2 linked regions of the Aromatoleum petrolei genome follow. The protein of the gene in region 1 interacts with the protein of each later gene in a pairwise test. Links are inferred from orthologs where the notes say so. Each region holds a gene or a part of one and is shown on either strand. Other genes may lie near its edges. The genes, in order: epsG and minD.

What was found.
Region 2: the proteins of epsG (region 1) and minD interact in binary tests that used the Bacillus subtilis proteins (3 or more experiments, as listed by UniProt). The link is inferred for Aromatoleum petrolei from one-to-one orthologs.

The regions. Positions count from the first base shown.
Region 1 is NZ_CP059560.1:3,714,944-3,726,794, forward strand. Bases 4,293-7,097 are described here. They hold epsG (chain length determinant protein tyrosine kinase EpsG), read left to right. Parts: upstream 4,293-5,162; coding sequence 5,163-6,032; downstream 6,033-7,097. Other genes in these bases: epsF (chain length determinant protein EpsF), read left to right, coding at 4,293-5,158; ToN1_RS16900 (glycosyltransferase family 2 protein), read left to right, coding at 6,036-6,998; ToN1_RS16905 (O-antigen ligase family protein), read left to right, coding at 7,009-7,097. Outside these bases: XrtB/PEP-CTERM-associated polysaccharide biosynthesis outer membrane protein EpsL, read left to right, coding at 1-1,052; ToN1_RS16875 (hypothetical protein), read left to right, coding at 1,371-1,829; ToN1_RS16880 (EpsD family peptidyl-prolyl cis-trans isomerase), read left to right, coding at 1,919-2,770; polysaccharide export protein EpsE, read left to right, coding at 2,787-3,638; more of epsF, read left to right, coding at 3,653-4,292; more of ToN1_RS16905, read left to right, coding at 7,098-8,403; ToN1_RS16910 (Atrophin-1 multi-domain protein), read left to right, coding at 8,400-9,836; ToN1_RS16915 (serine acetyltransferase), read left to right, coding at 9,876-10,463; ToN1_RS16920 (glycosyltransferase), read left to right, coding at 10,460-11,665; ToN1_RS16925 (glycosyltransferase family 2 protein), read left to right, coding at 11,662-11,851. UniProt on the Bacillus subtilis protein: May be involved in the regulation of capsular polysaccharide biosynthesis. Autophosphorylates in vitro. Phosphorylates and activates in vitro two UDP-glucose dehydrogenases, YwqF and TuaD, as well as the DNA-binding proteins Ssb and SsbB.
Region 2 is NZ_CP059560.1:918,298-930,159, reverse strand. The notes cover bases 534-3,349. They hold minD (septum site-determining protein MinD), read right to left. Parts: upstream 2,422-3,349; coding sequence 1,645-2,421; downstream 534-1,644. Other genes in these bases: minC (septum site-determining protein MinC), read right to left, coding at 2,492-3,271; minE (cell division topological specificity factor MinE), read right to left, coding at 1,383-1,643; ToN1_RS04215 (methyl-accepting chemotaxis protein), read left to right, coding at 534-1,308. Also shown: more of ToN1_RS04215, read left to right, coding at 1-533; Hsp33 family molecular chaperone HslO, read right to left, coding at 3,378-4,262; ToN1_RS04190 (ArsC family reductase), read right to left, coding at 4,259-4,627; ToN1_RS04185 (Tex family protein), read right to left, coding at 4,655-6,991; ToN1_RS04180 (D-hexose-6-phosphate mutarotase), read right to left, coding at 7,111-7,959; ToN1_RS04175 (bifunctional acetate--CoA ligase family protein/GNAT family N-acetyltransferase), read right to left, coding at 7,969-10,662; ToN1_RS04170 (NAD-dependent succinate-semialdehyde dehydrogenase), read left to right, coding at 10,964-11,862. UniProt on the Bacillus subtilis protein: ATPase required for the correct placement of the division site. Cell division inhibitors MinC and MinD act in concert to form an inhibitor capable of blocking formation of the polar Z ring septums.

The sequences.
Region 1 (11,851 bases):
ATGAGCGCGCGCCCGAAAACAAGGCACACGATACGGTGAGCGAAACCGGAGTCGGGCTGAAATTCGATCGCCGCTATGGTCGGCAGCGCCTGCTTGCCGATCTGGATTTGGTGAGTGCTCGCTATGCGATACATGGCGACCTGGACCACGACCGGCCGGACGCGAAACTGGCCTGGGAGTGGGGGCTGGGCGACCGCTGGAGCGGGGAGTTGAGCCACGCCTACCGCGAGACCCTGACCGGCTTCGACGAGACCGGCGGCACGCGGCGCAACATGAATGCCTACGCGCGGACGCATGCGAGTGCCGACTACTGGTGGCATCCCCGCTGGGCCGTGGGGATGGGCTTCGCCCACACGAGAAGCCGTTTCGAGCGCAGCGATGCCGATGTGGCCGAGTTCGACGCGGACACGGTGGATCTGAATCTCACCTACCGGCCACCGACGGGAAATCGCGTGGTGCTGACGCTGCGCGACACGCAGGGTGAGTACTTGAATCGTCCGGAGGTGGCGGGCTCGATCCGCGACTACCGGCAGCAGGAGCTGCGTCTCGGAGGGGAGTGGCGACTGTCAGGAGCAACAAGGCTTTCGGGCTTCATCGGGCGGACCCGTTTGAGCTACCGGCTGGCGCCGGAGCGGGACTTTACGGGAACGATAGGGCGCATCGGGGTCGTCTGGGACGCGACGGTCAAGACGTCGGTGGAGCTGAGCGTGAGGCGCGAGATCGGTGCCCGGCAGGATCTCGCGGCGAACTACGCCGTGACCGAGGCGGTGCGCCTGGCGCCGAAGTGGGCGGTCACCGACAAGGTGACGCTTGGGGCGGGCCTCGAATGGCGCCGGCGCGACTACCGCGGCGACCCGGAGCTGGTTGGTGGCGGCTTGGTGCGCGAGCGACCGGCGGACAACAGCTACCGCTATGGCCTGAATGCGGAGTACCGCCCGCAGCGTGCGCTGAGTTTCGCCTTCGGCTTGCAGCACCAGGTGCGCGAAGGTTCGCGTTCCCTGAGTGGTTACTCGGCGAATACGGCCGACGTTTCCGTGCGTTTCCGCTTTTAATGTGCGAATGCATGAAGCATGCATTTCGATGACGCGTCCAGGGGTGCGAAGAGTGAATGCGCGCACCCGACGGGTGCCAGAGCGCACGACAATGGTGCGAACGTGAAAGTAATTATTTCATGAGCGTTGCAATTGTTTTATGAATTGAAAGCGAGATTTTCATGCATTGACTACGCATGCCGTGGTGGTTATGGTGCATGGCAATATAAATAAGGCATTCGGCACGATTCGGTGAAGAACTGGTTAATCGATCGGATGAGTGGCCGAATGGTGCGGGCGGTCGTGAATTGTCTGCATACCGATGGAGAGGTAATCCCCATGTCCATTCTTGATGGAAAAATGGTATTTCTTTCGGCGTTTCTGATAGGCGCCATTAACGCGGCCAATGCCGGCACCGTGACGCTGTCGGGTGAGGGCGTGACGGTCCGCTACGAGGACAGGGCCGCCGAGCTGACCGGTGCGCCGTCGCTCATTGCGACCGGATTGATGACCTCGCCCGCGAGCGTCGCCGGCGTCCGCTTCGCCGCAGGGGAGCGCGGCACGGGGCTGCAGGCCTTGCCCGGCGCGGCTTCAGCGGGAGGTGTGGGCGTCGGCCGCGTGGCGTCACCGCAGTCCTTTGCCGAAGGCGCGGCCTTGAACTTCTCGCTGGGCGATGCCGCTCAGGGCGAGGGCGGCTTCGATGTGCTGCTGCTGGCCGGGCTGGCGCTTTTTGCCCTGATCGCACGCCAGCGGATTATCGCTCTGTCGCGCGCCAGCCATTCGCCGATATTCCAGTAATTCGATTGCGCATTTGGCGGGCGCATTGCGCCCCGAATTGCCGCGGTGAATGCCGGGTTCTTGATTCGTACCAATAATCGGTAAGGTCGATGTCTTCGACTGCACGTTTCGTATTTCCGGTCGTCTTTGTTTCGGCTTTCCTTCTCAATGCCTGCAGCAAGGGCGAGGCGGAAGGCAAGCCCGCGTTCGAGGTCATTGCGAAAGTGAATGAGCAGGAAATCCAGGCGAATGAACTGAGTTCCGCGCTTGCACGCAGCGCAGCGCAGGGGGTGCCGGAAGGGGCGGCGCTTGAGCGCCTGATCGATCAGGAGTTGATGGTGCAGCGGGCGCGCGAGCGCAGGCTCGATCGCGATCCGCGGGTGCTGCAGTCGTTCGAGGCGGCGCAGCGCGAGATCCTCGCTCGCGCCTACCTGGAACAGGTGACGGAGCAGATCGCGCCGCCGGGCGACGCGGAGATCGCGGCCTTCTACGCGGCGAATCCGGAGCTGTTCGCACGGCGCCGGATCTACAGCCTGCAGGAACTGGAGATCCGCATCCCGGAGGAGCGTTTCGGGGAGCTGGAGCGCCTGAGTGCGCGCGCGGAGGGCCTGCACGAGGTGAAGGAATGGCTCGCCCGCGAGCAGATCGAGTTCCGGCACGCGACGGCGGTGAAGCCGGCCGAGCAGTTGCCGCTGGAGAGCCTGAAGGGCTTCGCACGCATGAAGGACGGGCAGATGGTGCTGAGCCGCACCGGCGCCGGCGCGCTGCTGGTCCATTTGGTGACCTCGCGCGAGCAGCCGCTGGATGAAGCTGCGGCGCGGCCGATGATCGAGCGCTACCTGCTCAACGCGCGCAAGTCCGCGCTGGCGAAGGCCGAGGTGGAACGCCTGCGTGATGGCGCGCGCATCGAGTACGCGCCGGCGGCGCCTGCCGTGCAGCAGGCCGCATCGCCATCCCAATGAACAAGGAAATCCGCTCATGTTGCCGTCGAAAGTGTTCCGAATTCCCTTCCTGATCTGCCTGTTGTGCGTGCATGCGTGGGCCGCGGCCCAGGCGCCCGCGCCCGTGCCAGCGGCGGTGCCGGCGCCGGCAGCGGAGGCCTCGCGCGAGTACGTGCTGGGGGCGGGGGACATCGTGCGCATCAGCGTGTTCCAGAACCCCGACCTGACGACCGAGGGGCGGGTGTCGGAGACCGGCGCGCTGACTTTTCCGCTGATCGGCAGCGTGCCCCTGGGGGGGCGCACGGTTTCGGCCGCCGAGGCCCTGATCGCCGCGCGCCTGCGGGAGGGGGGCTTCGTGCTGCAGCCGCAGGTGACGGTGCTGCCGGTGCAGATCCGCGGCAACCAGGTCGCGGTGCTGGGGCATGTGAACAAGCCGGGCCGGTATCCGCTCGATACCTTCAACGTGCGCGTGACCGACATGCTCGCGAACGCGGGCGGGATCGCCACTGGTGGTGACGACGTGATCGTGCTGGTCGGTACGCGCGACGGCCAGCGCATCCGGCGCGAGCTGGACCTGCCGGCGCTGTTCCAGCGCGGCGATGCGGATGCGGACGTGCTGTTGTCGCCCGGCGACGTGATCTATGCGCGGCGCGCGGACGTGTTTTACATCTACGGCGAGGTGCAGAAGCCCGGCGCCTTCCGTCTCGAACGCAACATGACGGTGATGCAGGCGCTAGCGACCGGCGGTGGACCGACGCTCCGCGGGACGGTGCGCGGCCTGCGCATCCATCGCCGCGACCCGCAGGGCAGTCTCGCGGTGATCGAGCCGTCGCTGGAGGACCGCCTGCGGCCCGACGACATCATCTACGTGAAGGAAAGCCTCTTCTGAGGCGGGGGGCGACCATGAATCCCGGGCAATTCCTGCGTGTCCTGCGCGCCCGCTCCCGGCTGGCGGCGGCGGTGGCGTTCGTCGTCGTCGCGGCGGCGTTTGCGGCGAGCCTGATGCTGCCGCAGAAGTATTCGGCCGAGACGGCGCTGGTCGTCGACGCGAAATCCTCGGACCCGATTGCGGGCGGCACGATACCGTCGCAATTGATGGCGAGCCATATCGCGACCCAGGTCGACATCATCGGCTCGGAGCGCGTCGCGCTGCGCGTCGTCGAACTGGCCGGGCTCGACCGCATGCCGCAGTTCCAGGCGCAGTGGCAGGCGGCGATCGGGGAGGGGAGCGACATCGGCGGCTGGATCGATTCGGCGCTGCGCGCGGCCGGGCTCGGCGGGGTCGAATCCGCGCCGCAGTCCGAGGCGCAGCGGGACGCTGCGCCCGCGCAAACGGGCGACATCCGGGTGTGGATCGCTGCGGTGCTGCGGTCGGGCCTGGAGGTGAAGCCGGCGCGCGAGAGCAACGTGATCCGTATCCGCTATACGGCGTCTCAGCCCGAGTTCGCGGCGATGGTGGCGAATACCTTCGCCCAGGCTTACATGGAGACGGCGCTCGAGCTGAAGGTCGAGCCCGCGCGCCAGTACGCGCAGTGGTTCGACGAGCGCACGCAGGGCCTGCGCGACGAACTGGAGGCGGCGCAGAAGCGGCTGTCGGATTACCAGCAGAAGCACGGCGTCGTCTCGGCCGACGGGCGCCTGGACGTCGAGACGGCGCGGCTGGCCGAGCTGTCGACCCAGCTCGTGCAGGTGCAGGGACAGCGGGCCGACAGCCGCTCGCGCTACAGCCAGGCGGGGTCGGCCGATTCGCTGCCCGAGGTGACGCAGAACCCCTTGATCGCGAGCCTGAAGGCCGACCTGGCGCGCCGCGAGGCGGAGCGCGAGCAGCTCCGCGGCCGGCTGGGGCCGAACCACCCGGAGGTGGGCAAGCTTGCGGCGGTGATCGATTCGCTGCGCCAGCGCGTGGGCGCCGAGACGCAGCGCATCGCCGCTTCGCTGGGTACGTCGAGCCGCATCAGCGCGGCGCGCGAGGCGGAGGTGGCGGCGGCGGTCGAGGCGCAGAAGGCGCGCGTGCTGCAGCTCAAGGCGCATCGCGACCAGATCGCGGTGCTGCAGCGCGACGTCGAGGGCGCGCAGAAGGCCTACGAGCAGGTGGCGGCACGCCTGACGGCGACGAGCCTGGAAAGCCAGAGTCAACAGACCAACGTGGCGGTGCTGACGCCGGCCGCGGCGCCGATGTGGCCGTCGGGCCCGCGCCTGCTGGTCAAGCTGGCGCTGGCGTTGATGGTCGGTGTCGTGCTGGGGGTGGGCAGCGCGGTGCTGATCGAACTGATCGACCGGCGCGTCCGCGGCGAGGACGACCTCGCGGGGCTGCCGGGCATGCCGGTGCTCGGCAGCGTGCCGGGCAGCGATCACCGCGGCCGGGCTTCCCGGGCGCGCGTGATGAGTAGAACCGCAGGAGCTTACTGATCCCATGAATGCACCCATGACCCCTGCGCTCGACCCCGCGGCTGAAGCGCCGATCGGCGCGATCCTGATGGCGGCTGGGCGCCTGCGTGCCGACGAGAACGAACGCATCCTGCGCCTGCAGCGCGACCGGGGGCTGCGCTTCGGCGATGCGGCCGTCGAGTTGGGCCTCGCGAGCGAGCGCGACATCCGCTTCGCGATGGCGCGGCAGTTCGAGTACTCCTGCCTGCAGCCGGGCGAGAGCGCGGTGTCCGCCCGCGTCGTCGCGGCGTTTGATCCGTTCTCGGCCCAGACGGAGGCGCTGCGGGCGCTGCGCAGCCAGCTGATGCTGCGCTGGTTCGATCCGGCGGCCGGACGCAAGACGCTGGCGATCGTCAGCGCCGCACGCGGCGAGGGGCGCTCGTGGATGGCGGCGAACCTCGCGGTCGCCTTCTCGCAGCTGGCCCTGCGCACGCTGGTGATCGACGCCGACCTGCGCCGGCCTTCGCTGCACACCTTGTTCGGGCTGGAGAACGGCAGCGGCCTGTCCGCCCTGCTGCTCGGCCGCGCGCAGCCGGACGCGATCCGGCGCGTGCCGGAGCTGCGCTCGCTCGCGATCCTGCCCGCCGGGGTGATCCCGCCGAATCCGCAGGAGCTGCTGTCGCGCCCGACCCTGAACCGCTTGCTGCAGCAGTACGCGGCGGCTTTCGACGTCGTGATCCTCGACACCGCGGCGGGCGAGCGTTGCGCCGATGGTGTGATGGTCGCGGCGCGCGCGGGCGCGGCCCTGATGGTGGCCCGACGCAACGCCAGCCGCATGACGGCGGTGCGTCGCTACGCGCAGCGCCTGAGCGAGTCGGGCGTAGGCCTGGCCGGGTCCGTGATGAACGGGGATTGAGGCATGAGCAGACTGATCGACGACCCTGAAATTGCCGCGGCCCCACAGGTGCTGCGCCGGCAGCCCGCGCCGCTGGTGAGCGTGGTGATTCCGTCCTACAACCGCGGGCACGCGATCGGGGCGTGCATCGACAGCGTTCTCGCGCAGACGCTGGAGGATTTCGAGATCGTGGTGGTGGACGATGCCTCGACCGACGACACGCGCGCGCGCGTCGCGGCGATCGCCGATCCGCGTGTGCGCTATGTCGCGCATGCGGCCAACCGCGGCGGCGCGGCGGCGCGCAACACCGGCGCGCGGGCGGCGCGGGGGGACTTGATCGCCTTTCTCGACAGCGACGACAGCTGGTCGCCGCGCAAGCTCGAGCGGCAGATCGCCCTGCTCGGCGAGCGCGGGCCGGACTACGGCGTCGCCTACACCTGGTTCATCGGCCGCGACAAGGACGGTCGCGAGGTGTCGCGCTCGGACCACAGCCTCGACGGCAGCGTCGCAGATGCACTGCTGGTGGCGAACTACGTCGGCACCTTCTCCAGCATCGTCGTGCGGCGCGACGTGTTCGAGCGCGTGGGCGGCCTGGACGAGAGCCTCAGGAGCTGCCAGGACTGGGACCTGTCGATCCGCTTGAGCCGCGTGACGAAGATCTGCTGCGTCGAGGACTACCTCGTCGCGTATTTCCACAATGGTGCCGACAGGCATCGCATCTCGTCGAACCCGGCCTCGCTGATCCAGGGGCACCGGCGCATGCTGGAAAAGTTTGGCGACGACGTCGCACGCCTGCCGCGCGACAAGGCGGCGCAGGCACTGAAGGGCTTTCTCGACGTGTTCGCCGGGGCCGGTTCGTTTGCCGACGTCCTGCGGCTCGGGCAGCGCCTTGTCGCGACCACGCGCCGCCCGGGCGGGGCGGTGCTCTGCGCCATCGCCATGGCGCGCGCCGCCAAGCGCCGCATGACGGGGCAGTTCGGGTATTGACGTGGGCGACGTGCTGCAATCACCCCATCCTGTCGCGCTGACCGGCGCTGCGCTGATCCTGGCGCTGGCGGTCGGACTCGCGCTGCCGCTCTATGCGGATGCGATGGCGGAGAGCTATGTGCGCCTGCTGGCCTTGCCGGCGCTGCTGATGCTCGCGATTCTCTTCCTGTACGACCGGCTCATGCTGCTCGCGCTGGTGCTGCTGTTCCGCGCCGCGGGCGACCTGGTGTTCGAGAGCACGCGCGTGTCCCTGGGGGGGATTGCGATCGGCTTCGGCGGGCTGGTGAACGCCTTCGTGATCCTGATCGCGGTATTGCTGGTGGCGGCGCGGCCGGCGCGCTTTCCCCGCCGCATCGCCTCCGCCTGGGCGGCTTTCCTGGCGGTGGCGGCGGTCGGCGTGGGCATGGCGCCGGACCGCGCCGATGCGCTGCGTGGCTATCTCGGGCTGTTGTCCTACTTCGCGGTGTTCGTCAGCGCTTTCCATTTCGTGAAGGACGAGCGCGATTTCAAGGTGTGCGTGAAGCTGGTGCTGCTGTCGTCGCTGCTGCCGGCTGCCTACGGGCTGGCGGAACTGGCCGCGCACGGGCTCGGCGGCGGGCTGGAGGCATTCCGCCTGAAGAGCACCTTCAGCCATCCGAACATCTTCGCCTTCTACCTCACGCTGGTGCTGTCGCTGTCGCTGTACGCGCTGAAGAGCCCGATGGTCGCGCTGTCGCCGCTGCGGCGGGCGCTGCTGACGGCGTACGTGCCGCTCCTGCTGGGGCTGTTGCTGCTGACGCAGACGCGCAGCGCCTGGGTGGCGTGCTTCGCGATCTTCGCGCTGTACGCGCTGATGTTCGAGCGCCGCTATCTGGTCTACCTGCTGCTCGCGCCGGCGCTCGCGCTGCTGGTGCCGGGGGTGCGCGAACGCGTGCTCGACCTGGGCAGCGGCAACGAGATGGTGCAGTACGCCAAGCTCAATTCCTTCGCGTGGCGACTGCAGATCTGGGAGTACGGCCTGCGCTGGATCCGCCCGGAGAACCTGCCGCTGGGCTATGGCCTGGGGGCCTTCAAGTACTTCGCCCCGACCTTCTTCCCTTATTCAGGCGGCGTGAACTTCGGCGCGCACAACATCTACGTGCAGATCCTGTTCGAACTGGGCGCGCTCGGCCTCGCGGCCTTCGCCTGGCTGTTCGCGCGCCTGTTCGCGACGCTGCGGCGTATGGCCGCCGCCGACCGGCTGGGCGCATTCGTCGCGCTCGCGCTGGTCGTCGAGTACCTGATCATTTCCGCGTCGGACAACGTCCTCGCCTACCTCGCCTTCAACTGGTACGTGTGGTTCGTGCTCGGGGCCGCCTGCGCGGTGGTGATGAGTCGCGCCGCGCCGGACGAGGGGGCGACGCGCACCCATGGAGGCACCGCATGACCGACAACATCCACAAGCAGGCGGCCGCACGCGGCCTTCGCCCAGCATGGCTGATCGCCTGCGGGGCCGCTCTGGCACTCGCCGGCGCCGGGGCGGCGGCCCAGAACGGCACGGTGTGGGGCAGCTACGAGACCCCGTTCGCGGCGAGCTCGCCATGGAACAGCCGGCCCGTGAACCCGACCTTCGGCGAATTCGTGATCCCGAAGTCGGACTATTACCCGTCGATCGCCGAAGGCGCGTGGTCCACCGGCGTGTTCCCCGCGGGCAGCGGCGACGCGCCGGTGACCGTGGTCGGGCTGCCCAACAGCAAGGGTGTGTGGGATCCGGATGCGGGCGTCTATCGCACGGTCGACATTCCGCGCTGGCCCGAAGGGGTGATCCCGGCGAGCGCCGCGGATGGCCACGCGGACATCGTCGACCCGCTCGCCGGCATCGTCCATTCCTTCTACAAGCTGCGCCAGTCCGAAGGCCAGTGGATGGCCGCGCAGTATGCGTGGACGCGCCTCGACGGGCGCGGCTGGGGCGATCCCGCGCATTACTTCCAGGGGGCGCGGGCCGCGGCGGTGCCGACCTCCGGCGGTCTGATGCGCAAGCACGAGATCGACGACGGCCGGCCGCTGTATCGCCACGCGCTGGCGATGTCGCTCACCTACAACGCGCTGTCGGCGAATCCGACCTACGTCTTCCCGGCGACTTCGGCCGACCGTGACGCGGCGAGCACCAACACCGGGCAGATCCCCGAGGGCGCGCTCGTGATGCTGCCGCCCGAGTTCGATGTCGCAACCATCCGCACGCCGGCCGTACGCAAGGTCGCCGAGACGCTGAAGACCTATGGCGCCTATGTCGTGGACCGCAATCGCGGCACGCCCTACGTGATCTACGTCGAGAACGGTTCGGGCTTCAACCTGCACCGCGGCGGCTGGAACGCCGTGGCGGCATCCGATCTGGACCGCATCCGCCAGGGGCTGCGGCAGGTCGTCGCGGTCGATGGTTGGGTCGATGGCGACGACCGGCCGATCGAGCCGGAACGCAACCTCAACCTGCTGTCGATGCGCGGTCCGTGGTCCCGCCAGAGCGGCACGGTGTCCGGCAATTTCGAGACCTGGGCGCAGGCGCTGGTGTTCGCGCCCGCAGCAGCGTCCACGGTGATGGTGAACAGCAGCGGGCGCAGCCTGCATCCGGTTGCATGGGCAATCCCGGCTGCGGGCCAGGCCTATCGCCTGCGTGCGATCGCAACCGGCGGAGCGCGCCTGCGCCTGCAACTGCGCGACAAGGCGAGCGGCGCGACGCTGTTCGACAGCAAGGAGTTGAACAACGACGAGGTGGCCGATTTCGTCTGGCCCGGGGGTGCCGTGACGCCCGTGGTGACGGCGATCGCCGGCGCCGGCGGCGCTTCGACGGTGCGCGGCGAACTGCTGAGGACCGGCGAATGAGCGCGCCGGTGAATGTCATTCGTGGCGCAGGAGGTGCGCATGCGGCGTGATCCAGAGTGGGCCGCGGACCTGCGCCGTTACGGGGTGAGCCGCCCCTTCCTGAAGGAACAGTCGATCTGGGCGGTCGCCGTGTATCGCTTCGGCCGGCGGGTCGACGCGCGGCGCGAGGGTGTCGCGAAGCGGCTGCTGAGCGCGGGTTACTGGCTGGCATTCCGGCTGGTCGAGACCGTGGTCGGCGTGAGCCTGCCCAAGGGTGCGCGCATCGGCGGCGGCCTGCGGATCTGGCATTTCGGCGGCGTCTTCGTGCATCCGGGCGCGGTCATCGGGCGCAACTGCACGCTGCGCCAGGGCGTGACGATCGGCAATCGCCGTGAGGGCGGCCCCGCGCCGGTGATCGGCGACGAGGTCGAGTTCGGCGCCTACGCGCAGGTGCTGGGCGGCGTGCGCATCGGCAATGGATGCCGCATCGGCGCGCTGTCGGTGGTGCTGTGCGACCTGCCCGACGGCGCGACCGCAGTCGGCGCGCCGGCGCGCATCGTGGCGACACGGGCGGCGCCGCGCCCGGCCACGCAACAGGAGGTGGAGTCCGTGGCAGATGCGGAGCTTGTCGCGGAGGGCGGACGTTGAGGATCGCCTACCTGATCAACCAGTACCCCAAGGTCAGCCACAGCTTCATCCGGCGCGAGATCCTCGCGCTCGAACGGCAGGGCTTCGACGTGCTGCGCATCGCGGTGCGCGGCTGGGATGCCGAACTCGCGGATGCGGAGGACCGCCGCGAGCAGGCGCGCACGACCTATCTGCTCAAGGACGGGATGGGGGCGCTGGCGAAGGCCGTCGTGCAGGTGGCCACGCGTTCGCCGGGCCGCTTCCTTGCCGCCTTGCGCCTGGCGCTGCGCATGGGGCGGCGCGCCGACCGCGCGTGGCCGTATCACCTGATCTATCTTGCCGAGGCTTGCCGGGCACTGCCCGCCTTGCGCGAGTTCGGCGCGCGCCACGTGCATGCGCATTTCGGCACCAATCCGGCCGAGGTCGCGATGCTGATCGAGGTGCTCGCGGGCGTGCCGTACAGCTTCACCGTGCATGGCCCGGAAGAGTTCGACAAGCCGGGCTTCCTCGGCACCGGGGAGAAGATCCGGCGCTCGGCCTTCGTCGTCGCGATCAGTTCCTTCGGCCGCAGCCAGCTGTTCCGCTGGGCCGCGCATCGCGACTGGCGTCGCGTCAAGGTCGTGCATTGCGGACTGGAGCCGGCGTTCCACGACGTGCCGCCGGCCCCCGCGCCGGCCGCGCCGCGCCTGGTGTGCGTCGGGCGCCTGTGCGAGCAGAAGGGCCAGCTGCTGCTGGTCGAGGCGCTGGCGCAGTTGGCGGCCAAGGGCATCGCCTTCGAGATGGTGCTGGCCGGCGACGGCGAGTTGCGCGGCGAGATCGAAGCCCTCATCGCCCGCAGCGGCCTGCGGGAGCAGGTGCGCATCACGGGCTGGATCGACGGTGGCCGGGTCCGCGAGGAGATCCTGGCGGCGCGCGCGCTGGTGCTGCCGAGTTTCGCGGAAGGCTTGCCGGTCGTGATCATGGAGGCGCTGGCCTTGCGCCGGCCGGTTGCGACCACCTACGTCGCGGGCATCCCGGAACTCGTGCGCCCGCAGGAGAACGGCTGGCTGTTTCCCGCCGGCTCGGTCGATACGCTCGCGGCCGTGCTCGAAACGGTGCTCGCCACTCCGCCCGCGGAACTCCAACGCATGGGCGAGGCCGGCCGCAGGCGCGTGCTCGAACGCCACGACTCGGACCGCGAGGCGGCGAAGCTGGCCCGCTACTTCGAGGAGGCCTGCGCGTGAGCGCCGCGGCCATGTTACTGGCGGCCGTCGCCGCGCTACTGCTCGTGCCCGTCGGCCTGTTGCTGCTGCAGATCCTTGTCGCGCTGCCGCCACGCCGGACCCCGCCAGCCAGGAGTACGCCGCGTCCGCGCCTGGCCGTGCTGGTCCCGGCGCACGACGAGGCGCTCGGCATCGCCGCGACCGTCG
Region 2 (11,862 bases), 2.8 Mb from region 1 along the record:
GTGAAATCGCGCGTCGGAGGCGCGGCGAACAACGCACGCCGGCAGGGCCAGCTCACCGAAGTGGTGTTCAGCGCGAGCACCGAGTCGACCTCGGCGATCGAGAGCGTTTCGGCGAGCACGCAGCAGATCTCGGCCTCGACGACCAAGAATCTGGAGGTCGCGCGGGCTTCGCTGGGGGAGATGCGCGAGATCTCGGACAAGATCAATGCGGTGAGCGAGAAGGTGGTGCACTTCAATGCGACGGTGGACGATCTGTCCACGCGCTCCGAAAGCGTCAAGCAGATCGCCAAGCTGATCCGCGAGATCGCCGATCAGACCAACCTCCTTGCGCTCAACGCGGCGATCGAGGCGGCGCGCGCGGGCGAGGCGGGGCGCGGCTTCGCGGTCGTCGCGGACGAGGTCCGCAAACTGGCCGAGCGTGTGAATACCGCGGCCGAGGAGATCACCGGCAACATCGACGGCATGATCGGCCGGGTGATGACGACGCGGGCGGAGAACGAGGTCATCAATGCCGACGTGCTGCAGGCGCGTGAGGTTGTCGCCCGCTCGGCGACGCAGTTCCAGTTCATGGTCGGCGAGTTCGAAACGACCGGCGAGCAACTGCTGCAGATCGCGGCGGCGATGGAGCAGCTATCGGCGACCAATGCCCAGGTCCATGACAACGTGACCGCGATTCACGATCTGTCCGGCACGGTGGCAGGCCACATGGAGGAGTCCGAGGCCTGCACGCACAAGCTCGCCCGCGCGACCGAATCGGTGCAGGAACTGGTGTCGCGCTTCAAGATCGGCAAGGGCGAATTCGATCACGCCGTTGAGCAGGCGCGGATTTTCCGCGATCGTGTCCAGGCCCAGCTCGAGGACATGAAGAACAACCGTTTCGACGTGTTCGACAGGCGCTACCAGCCGATTCCGGACACCTACCCGCAGAAGTTCAAGGTGTCGTGGGGCGACGAGTACACGCGTCGCTGCCAGAAGTTGCTCGACGAATGCCTCGCGGCGATTCCGGGCTGCACCTATGCCGTAGGGCTGAATGTCGACAGCTATCTGTCGGGACACAACCTCAAGTATTCGAAGCCGCTGACCGGAAACAGGGAGGTGGACCTGGTCGGCAACCGCACTTGCCGCAAGTTCGAGGGAGTGGCGGAACTGCGCGGGGCGAAGAACACCGAACCGCTGCTGCTGCAGACGTTCATGCGCGATACCGGCGAGATCCTGTGCGACATATCGATGCCGATTATGATCGGCGGCCGGCTGTGGGGCAACGTGCGCGTCGGCATGCCGGCAGAGGCGCTGCTGGCCGGCTCCTGACCGGAATCAACGGAGCAAGGCCAGGTGGGCGCGGATTCATCCGCGCCCACCGTGTCTGAGGCCCTCCCCGAGGGTCAGCGTGCCTGTTCGGGCAGGACGATATTGACTTCCAGGACTTCGTAGTTGTCCTGCTTGTCGAGGTGCACCTTGATGTCGTCCGGATTGACCGCGACGTACTTCGAGATCACCTCGATCAGTTCACGCTGCAGTGCGGGCAGGAAGTCGGCCTTGGCCGCGTCGCCGCTGCGCTCGTGTGCGATCAGCAGCGACAGGCGGTTCTTGGCGATCTCCGCCGTCTTCTTCTTTTCGCCGAAGAGGCGGGCAAGGAAGGACATCTTACTTGCCTCCGAACAGGCGCTTGATGAGGCCCGGCTTTTCGTAATTCACGAAGCGCAGCTCGCGGGTTTCGCCGAGGAAGCGGGCGACCACGTCGGTGTAGGCTTCGGAAACGTCGGTTCCCTTGAGGTGGATCGCAGGCGTGCCCTGGTTCGAGGCCTGAAGGACGGACTCCGACTCGGGGATCACGCCGATCAGCGGCACGCGCAGCAGTTCCTGCACGTCCTTGTACGACAGCATTTCGCCTTCCTCGACGCGCTTGGGCGAGTAGCGGGTGACGAGCAGGTGCTCCTTGACCGGCTCCTTGCCTTCCTCGGCGCGGCGGGACTTGGACTGCAGGATGCCGAGGATGCGGTCGGAGTCGCGCACCGAGGAAACCTCGGGGTTGGTCGTGACGATGGCCTCGTCGGCGAAGGTCAGCGCGAGCACCGCGCCGCGTTCGATGCCGGCGGGTGAGTCGCACACGATGTAGTCGAACCCCATGTGCTCAAGGTCGCGGATCACCTTCTCGACGCCTTCCTCGGTCAGCGCATCCTTGTCGCGCGTCTGCGAGGCGGGCAGCACGAAGAGGTTGTCGCAGTGCCTGTCCTTGATGAGCGCCTGGTTGAGCTTGGCGTCGCCGTTGATGACGTTGATGAGGTCATACACGACGCGACGCTCGCAGCCCATGATCAGGTCGAGGTTGCGCAGGCCGACGTCGAAGTCGATGACGGCCGTCTTGAAGCCGCGTAGGGCGAGGCCGGAGGAAAACGCAGCGCTGGTGGTGGTCTTGCCCACGCCACCCTTGCCCGAAGTTACGACGACGACACGAGTCACGGTATGTCCTTCCTGAGAGTTTGGACTGCGCTCAACCGAGCTGCAGCGATGCGATGTCAAGTTTCTGTTCGTTGTCGTCGGCCGTGAGACGCACGAGCGTCGGCCGGCCCGCGACGGCGGCGGGAATGCCCTGCTCGAAGGTGCGGTAGATGCCCGCGATCGACACCAGCTCGGGACCGAAATTGGTGGTGACGATGCGGGCTTCGGCGTTGCCCTGCGCGCCGGCCAGTGCGCGGCCGCGCAGCGGGCCGTAGCAGTGGATGCTGCCGTCGGCGATGACTTCGGAGCCGTTGCTGACGCCGGCGAGGAGCACGAGGTCGCCGCCGCGGGCATACACCTGCTGGCCGGAACGCAGCGGACGGTCGATGTAGAGAGTGTTCGCGCCCAGAGCTGGGGGCGCGGCCGGAGCCGGAGCGGGCTGAGCCGCGGGGGCGGGTTCCGGTCGGGCCTGCGGTGCCGGCGCGGCGCCACCCTGGCGTTCCCGGAGTTCGGCGCCGTCGAGGATCGCGAGGCCGGCCTGACGGGCCGATGCAGCGAGGTCCTCGGGCAGGCTGCGCACGCCGACGGGCTGCAGCCGATAGCGGCGGAACAGGCTCGCGAGACCGATCCAATCGATGCGTTCGGGATGCGAGCTCACGCCGGAGAAATCCAGCACTGCCGCCTCTCCGTTGAAGAAATCGGGCATGCCGCCGAGCATCAGGTGCAGGGCGTCGGCGAGCCGTGCCGGTTCGGTTTCGCGCAAGACCGCGATGGTGGCGCCGAGCGTCGCGTTGCGGAACTCGATCGAACGGGCGGCGTTGGGTGCGGACATGGGTGCGAAGAGGCCGAAAAACCTCAAAGTCTACTGACGACTGGGGATTCGGGCAAGGCTCTTCCGGTGCATGATGTCATGCGCCGGAAGAGTGCGGCGCCGCGCATCAGTGCAGGGTCGGGGGCGGTTCGATGCCGCCCGGTCCGGACTTGAAGAATTCGTCGATTTCTTCGGGTTCGAAGCGGTACTCGTGGTTCGACAGGTCGTCGCGCACGATCAGCTCGCCATGCTCGGCGTAGATGCGACGCACCTCGCTTTCGCCCAGTGAGCGCAGCATCGCGATGATCTTGTCGCGGTCGGGCGGGAAATCGTGGAGCACCGGGCGGGCGTCATACAGGCGCACGGTTTCCTCGGCGAACAGGCGGCCGAGCAGGATCTCGGGTTCGAGCGCGAGGAGTTCCTCGCGCGTGACGGTCTGGGCGAACTGGTGCGCGCGCGACCAGCCGTCCTCGTCGCGCTCGTCGGCGCCGGGGAGCTTCTGCAGGAACAGCGCGGCCGCGGCATCCTTGTTGCATGCGAGCCACAGGCCCGCCGGCTGCTGTTCGGATTGCTGCAGGTAATGCTCGAACACCGCGGCGATGCTGTTGCCCTCGAGCGGGACGAGGCTCTGGTAAGGCTGGTCCATGCCTTCCACGTCCAGGGTGAGCTGCAGCACGCCGTCGCCGACCAGTTCCGACAGGCGATCGCCTTCCGGAACGTGCTCGTCGAAGGCTGCGAAGCCGCGCAGGTTGAGAGCTTCATTGCAGTCGATGACCATCAGCCGCACCGGGCCGTGTCCCTGCACCTGGAAGGTGAGGCGGCCCGCCTGCTTGAGGTTGCCGGCGATGAGGGCCGACACGGCGCTCATCTCTCCGAGGAGGGTGCCGACATTGCGCGGGTAGTCGCGCCCCGTCTGGAGCGCCTGCCAGACGTCGTCCAGGCGCACGACGGCGCCGCGGATGTCGAGATCCTCAAGGAGGAAACGGCGCACGTAGCTCTTGTGGTCCTTCATGGACGGGCTCCTTCCCGGGCGAACAGCGCCGCGAGGTGTTCGGGGTCGAATCCGGCGACGATCTCGCCCGACGCGGTTTCGACTACCGGCCGGCGGATGACGCTGGTGTGCGCAGCCATCAGCGCGATCGCGTCGGCGGCGGAGGCGATGTCCTGCTGCGCGGGATCGAGTTTGCGCCAGGTCGTCCCGCGCTTGTTGACGAGCGCCTCCCAGCCAAGGCGGTCGCACCAGCGTGCGAGCGTATCGGGAGAAATGCCGGACTTGCGGTAGTCGTGGAAAGTGTAGGCGATACCCTGTGTGTCGAGCCAGGTGAATGCCTTTTTCATCGTGTCGCAGTTCTTGATGCCGTAGATCGTCGTGCTCATCGTCATGCGTCCATCCGCGTGGCGCGCTTACTTGCGCAGCGCGCGCGCGAGCGCGTCGGCCATCGCGCCGCCGGCGGCGGGGCGGTCGTTGCTGCGCGATGGGGCGCGCGGGGCGTTGCGATCCTGCCGCGGGCTGTCGCTGCGACCGCGCGGGGCGTTGTCACGCGCGCTGCCGGCCGGACGGGGTGCAGCCGGTTCGTCGCTCATGCGCATCGTCAGCGCAATGCGGTTGCGCGGGAGATCGACTTCCAGCACCTTGACCTTCACGACCTGGCCGGCCTTCACGACGCTGTGCGGATCCTTCACGAAGCGCTCCGACAGCGCGGAGATATGCACGAGGCCGTCCTGATGCACGCCGATGTCGACGAAGGCGCCGAAGTTGGTGACGTTGGTCACGACGCCTTCGAGCATCATGCCCGGCGCGAGGTCCTTGAGCGTCTCGACGCCGTCGCGGAACGACGCGGTGCGGAACTCGGGGCGCGGATCGCGGCCGGGTTTTTCCAGTTCGGCGACGATGTCCTGCACGGTCGGCAGGCCGAAACGCTCGTCGGTGAATTCGACCGGGCGCAGGGTCTTGAGGAAGCTCGCGTTGCCCATCAGCTCGCGCACGTTCTTGCTGACCTTGGCGAGGATGCGTTCCACCACCGGGTAGGCTTCGGGGTGGACGGAGGAGGCGTCGAGCGGGTTGTCGCCGTTGGGGATGCGCAGGAAGCCGGCGGCCTGTTCGAAGGTCTTGGGGCCGAGGCGCGGCACCTTCTTCAGAGCGTCGCGGTTGGGGAAGGGGCCGTTGGCGTCGCGGTGCTCGACAATGTTGCCGGCGAGCGTGGCGTTGAGGCCGGAGATGCGCGCCAGCAGCGCCGCCGAGGCGGTGTTCACGTCGACGCCGACGGCGTTTACGCAGTCCTCGACGACTGCGTCGAGGCTCTTGGCAAGGCGCGACTGATTGACGTCGTGTTGGTACTGGCCGACGCCGATCGACTTCGGGTCGATCTTGACGAGCTCGGCGAGGGGATCCTGCAGGCGGCGGGCGATCGACACGGCACCGCGCAGCGACACGTCGAGTTCGGGGAACTCGCGTGCGGCGAGCTCGGAGGCCGAGTACACGGACGCGCCGGCTTCGGACACCGTGACGCGGGTGAGGCGCAGTTGCGGCAGGGCGTCCATCAGGTCGGCGACGAGCTTGTCGGTTTCGCGCGAGGCGGTGCCGTTGCCGATCGCGACCAAGTCTACGGCGTGCTTCTTCGCCAGCGCGGCAAGCGTTGCGAGCGAGCCTTCGCGGTCGCGGCGCGGCTCGAAGGGGTAGATCGTCGCGGTGTCGACGAGCTTGCCGGTGCGGTCGATGACGGCGATCTTGACGCCGGTACGGATGCCGGGGTCGAGGCCCATCGTGCAGCGCGCCCCGGCCGGGGCGGCGAGCAGCAGGTCCTTGAGGTTGCGGGCGAACACGCGGATCGCTTCCTCTTCGGCGCGCTCGCGCAGCACGTTCATCAGTTCGAGTTCGAGGTGCAGCGAGATCTTCACGTTCCACGCCCAGCGCACGCTGTCGCGCAGCCAGCGGTCGGCCGGGCGGCCCTGATCGCGGATGGCGAAGCGCGCGGCGATGCGGCCTTCGCACGGGTGGGGGGCGTCGGGGTCGGGCTGGTCGACGGTGAGCGCGAGGCGCAGCATGCCTTCGTTGCGGCCGCGGAGCAATGCGAGCGCGCGGTGAGAGGGCATCGTCGCGATGGGCTCGCGGAAGTCGAACCAGTCGCGGAATTTCGCGCCTTCCGTCTCCTTGCCTTCGATCACCGTCGAGCTGACCTGGCCGTTCTCCTGCAGCCAGGTACGCAGGGTGCCGAGCAGTTCGGCGTCCTCGGCGAAGCGTTCGATGAGGATCTGGCGCGCGCCGTCGAGCACGCTCTTGACGTCGGCGAAGCCGGCTTCCGCATTGAAATAGCGTTCGGCTTCCGTTTCCGGGACGAGGTTCGGGTCTTCCAGCAAGGCCAGTGCGAGGGGCTCGATGCCGGCCTCGCGGGCGATCTGGGCCTTGGTGCGGCGCTTCTGCTTGTACGGGAGGTACAGGTCTTCGAGGCGCTGCTTGGTCTCGGCGGAGGCGATCTCGGCGGCCAGCGCGTCGGTCATCTTGCCCTGCTCGGTGATCGATGCGACCACGGCGGCGCGGCGATCCTCGAGCTCGCGCAGGTAGCCGAGGCGCTCTTCCAGGTTGCGCAGTTGGGTGTCGTCGAGGCCACCCGTGACTTCCTTGCGGTAGCGGGCGATGAAGGGCACGGTGGCGCCTTCGTCGAGGAGCTGGATGGCAGCGACGACCTGACGGGGCTGGGCGGCAAGTTCGGCGGCGATGCGGTGTTCGATCGGGGGAAGCATGGGTTGTGGCTGGCGTGCGCGGGTAGCGCCGTCTGTCTGGAAAGGGGTATCGAGGGGGGCGATGGTGCAACAGGCGGGCGGGCCTACGCAAGCGCCGCCCGGTTGCAGGAATTGTCGCGTCAGAGCGCGATCAGGCTCTGGCGCCCGACCCAGTTTTCGCCGGCGTCGAGTTCGATGCGCTGGCGCGCGGCGGCAGCCTCGACGCACAGCATGTAGCGGAAGCCGTTGGCGGGCATGTCGGCGAGCGCGGCGCAGCGTTCTTCCCACGGGTTCCACACGACGACGTCGGGGAAGCCTTCGGCGTTGATCCCCAGGCTGCGGCTGCCGTCACGCAGCAGCAGCGGGCGCTTGACGTCGTGGTAGACGCGGTCGGTCTCGTTCTCGACGACCACGACGTCGCCCGAATCGCGCTTGATGCGGTCGTGATCGGCGGAGTCGCGGTATTCATGGCCGTAGAGGCCTTCGAGGCGGGCGTTCTCGACCTCATGCACGCGCAGGTAGGTGTGCAGCGCGGCGGTGAAGGCGAAGGGGGCGTGGCCGGTGTTCTCGACCTCGAATTCGACGTCGAGGCGCTCGCCCTCGACCACCACGGTGAGTTCGGCGACGAAATTCTTCGGCCAGATCGCCCAGGTGTCGTCGGTCTCGACGAAGCGGAGCGTCACCAGCGCGAAGTCGTCACCGGTGCGCTGCTCGGCCACCACCCAGGGGTGGGTGCGCAGGATGCCGTGCTTCGGGAGCTTGCCGAGTCCGGCGAACTGCGGGAAGCACACCGGGATGCCGCCGCGGATGGCGGTGCTGCCGTCGTAGATGGCGGAGGGGCTGAGGTAGAGACGCTCCTGGCCGCCGGCGGGGATCCACGACAGGACCTGTGCGCCGAAAATCGACACGATGGCCCGGGCGCCCGCCTGCGTCGTGAGCGCAATTGCGGGCTGGTCGTGGAAGTCGATGGTTTCGATGTTTGCGGGCATTGTGGGCCTTCAGTCCTGCAGCGCGAGCACGCCGAGCTTGACGGTGCTGTCCTCGGGGTCGCTCGAGAGCACGAAGCCGAGGCCCTGCACGAACTTGAGCATGCGCTCGTTGTTGGCGAGGAAGACGCCGTTCATGTAGAGCAGGCCCTTGTTGCGCGCGGTGTCGATCAGCACGCCCATCAGCTTGCGTGCAAGGCCGCGGTGTTGCCAGTCGTCGGCGACGACGACCGCGAACTCGCAGGATTCGCCGTCGGGATTGACCGCATAGCGGCACACGCCGACCTCGACCTCGGCCACGCCATCCTCGCCGGGGATCGTCGCGAGGAAGGCCATCTCGCGGTCGTAGTCGATCTGCGTGAGGCGCGCGACCATCGCGGGCGGCAGTTCGCGCATGGTGTTCATGAAGCGGTAGTACTTGGACTCGGACGACAGCTTGCGCACGAACTCGACTTCCAGTTCGGCGTCCTCGGGCTTGATCGGGCGGATCGTGACGACGGTACCCTCGGGCTGGGTCCAGGTGCTGGTGAGCTGCGAGGGGTAGGGGTGGATCGCCATATGGGCGTAGCGGTCCACCGAGGGCGAGACGTTCTCGACCGTGACGCGCGCGTCCACGGCGACGGCGCCGTGTTCGTCCACGATGAGGGGATTGATCTCCAGTGTCGTGATCCACGGCAGCTCGCAGACCATTTCGGAGACGCGCAGCAGCACGAATTCCAGCGCCTCCATGTTCACGGGCGGCATGGTACGGAATTCGCCGAGCAGGCTGGCGACGCGCGACGACTTGATGAGGTCGTGCACGAGGTAGTTGTTCAGCGGCGGCAGCGCGACGGCGAGATCCTTGTTGGCTTCGACGCGGTTGCCGCCCTCGCCGAAGGTGATCACCGGTCCGAAGACGGGATCGCGGCGCACGCCGACGACCAGCTCGCGGCCGTTGCGCTTCATGATCATGGGCTCGATCGCGACGCCGTTGATCGCCGCATCGGGCTTGTTGCGGCGGACGTCTTCGAGGATTTCCTGGTAGGCGGTACGTACCGCGGCGAGGCTGCCGAGGTTGAGGCGCACCCCGCCCGAATCGGCCTTGTGGATGATCGACGGCGAGTCGATCTTCATGACGACGGGCAGGCCGATCTCTTCGGCCAGTACCATCGCCTCAGTCGCGGAGCGCGCGACGACGGTTTGCGCGATGGGGATGCGGAAGGCGGCGAGCAGCGCCTTGGATTCCATCTCGTTGAGCACATTGCGGCGCTCGGCCAGCGCGGTCTCGATGACGAGGCGTGCGCTCTCGATGCTCGGCGGCTTCAGGTGCGACAACGAGGCCGGGGTCTGCATCAGCAGCTTCTGGTTGCGGTAGTACGCCGACAGGTGGCTGAAGAGCTCGACGGCCGGTTCGGGCGAGCGGAAGGTGGGAATGCCGGCGGCTTCGAAGGCCTTGCGCCCTTCGCGCACGAGCTCATCGCCCATCCAGCACGTGACGACCGGCTTGTCCGCGGTCTTTTCCACCTCGACGATGGCTTGGGCGACGGCGGTGGGGTCGGTGATCGCCTGCGGCGTGAGCATCACCAGCACGCCGTCGACGTTCTGGCCTTCGAGCACGGCCTGCACGGTCTTCTGGTAGCGCTCGACGTCGGCGTCGCCGAGCATGTCGATCGGATTGGCGCGCGACCAGCCGTGCGGCAGGATCGCATTGAGCTTCTCCATCGTCGCTTCGGAGAATTCGGATAGCGGAATGTTGAGATCCGCGGCGCGGTCGACGGCCATGACACCCGGTCCGCCGCCGTTGGTGATGATGGCGAGACGGTTGCCGCGCGGGCGGAAGTGCGCGAACAGCGCGTTCGCCGCGGCGAAGAGCTGGCCCATGTTGTACAGGCGGATCACGCCGGCGCGGCGCAGTGCGGCGTCGAACACGGCGTCGTCGCCGCTCACCGAGCCGGAGTGCAGGCGGATTGCGCGCGCGCCCTGGGGATGACGACCGACCTTGATCAGCAGCACCGGCTTCACGCGGGCCGCGCCGCGCAGCGCGCTCATGAAGCGACGTGCGTCGCGGATGCCTTCGACGTACATGATGATGCTCTCGGTGCGCGGGTCCGAGATCATGAATTCGAGGATTTCGCCGAAATCGACGTCGCTCGACGAGCCGAGCGAGACGACGGTGGAGAAGCCGATGTTGCTCGGTTTGGCCCAGTCGAGAATGGAGGTGACGAGCGCGCCCGACTGGGAGATCAGGCCGATGGTGCCCTTCAAGGCGCTGACGTGCGCAAAGGTCGCGTTGAGGCCCAGTTCGGGGCGCATGATGCCCAGGCAGTTGGGGCCGAGCAGGCGGATGCGGTAGCGGCGGGCGGCCTCGACGACGTGGCGCTCGAGCGTGGCGCCGCGCGGGCCGCTTTCCGAAAACCCCGCCGACAGGATGATGATCGCCTTGACCCCGGCGCGGCCGCAGCTTTCGACCACGGTCAGAACCTTTTCCGCCGGCACGGCGATGACGGCGAGGTCGAGGCGATGCGGCACGTCTTCGACGGTCTTGTGGCAGGGGACGCCAAGCACGGATTCGTGCTTGGGATTGATCGCGAACAGGCGCCCGCGGAACCCCGCGTCGAGCATGTTGCGCACGACCACGTGGCCGATCGAGTTCTCGCGTTCGCTGGCGCCGATGACCCCTACCGATTTGGGTTCGAGCAGCGGGCTGAGGTAGTGCTTTTCTTTCATTGTCATTTGCCTGGATCCAGGTTCGTCAGTGGCCTCGCCCGATCGGGGGGCGTTGGCGGCCATGCCGCGTGAATCGTGTCCGTGGTGATGCAGTCTGGTTCACCATTGGTGAAACTCAAGTTTACCGCAGTGCACAAATCTTATTGTGACATAAACGGTAACGAGATCGGGTCCGTATCAACCGCAACCCGTGCAGGTGGCGGGGCGGGCGCTGCCGTGCGCTCCCGTGCGCAGGCGTGGTGGCGCGACTAGAATCTACGTTCCCGCGGCATTCGCGCCAACATCGACACATTTCCCCATCATGAAGACACTCGCCGACTACCCCAATTTCCGCCAGCAGGCATACATCGACGGCAGCTGGTCCGACGCCGATTCGGGCGCGACCTTCGCCGTCCGCAATCCGGCCACCGGTGAAACGATCGCGCACGTCCCCGACATGGGGGCGGCGGAGACGGCGCGCGCGATCGCGGCGGCGAATGCGGTGCTGCCCGCGTGGCGCCGCACATTGGCGAAGGAGCGTGCGGCGCTGCTGCGGCGCTGGTTCGCGCTGATTCTCGACGCGGCCGACGAGCTGGCGGCGATCATGACCGCCGAGCAGGGCAAGCCGCTGGCGGAGGCGAAGGGCGAAGTCACGTATGCCGCCTCCTTCGTCGAATGGTTCGCCGAGGAGGCGAAACGCACGATGGGTGACGTGATCCCGACCGTGGGTCAGGATCGCCGCCTGCTGGCAATCCGTCAGCCGGTGGGTGTGTGCGCTGCGATCACGCCGTGGAATTTTCCCGCGGCGATGATCACGCGCAAGGTCGCGCCTGCGTTTGCAGCGGGCTGCACGGTGATCGTGAAGCCCGCGGAGCAGACGCCGCTCACCGCGCTGGCGCTGATGGCGCTCGCGGAGCAGGCGGGCTTCCCGAAGGGGGTTTTCAACGTCGTCACCGGCGATCCGGTCGCGATCGGCGGGGAGCTGACGTCCAGCCCGGTCGTGCGCAAGCTGTCCTTCACGGGTTCCACCGAGGTGGGCCGCCTGCTGATGGGACAGTGTGCGCCGACCCTGAAGAAGCTGTCGCTGGAACTCGGTGGCAATGCGCCCTTCATCGTGTTCGACGATGCGGACCTCGATGCCGCGGTGGAGGGCGCAATGGGGTCGAAGTACCGCAACGCGGGCCAGACCTGCGTGTGCGCGAACCGCCTGCTGGTGCAGTC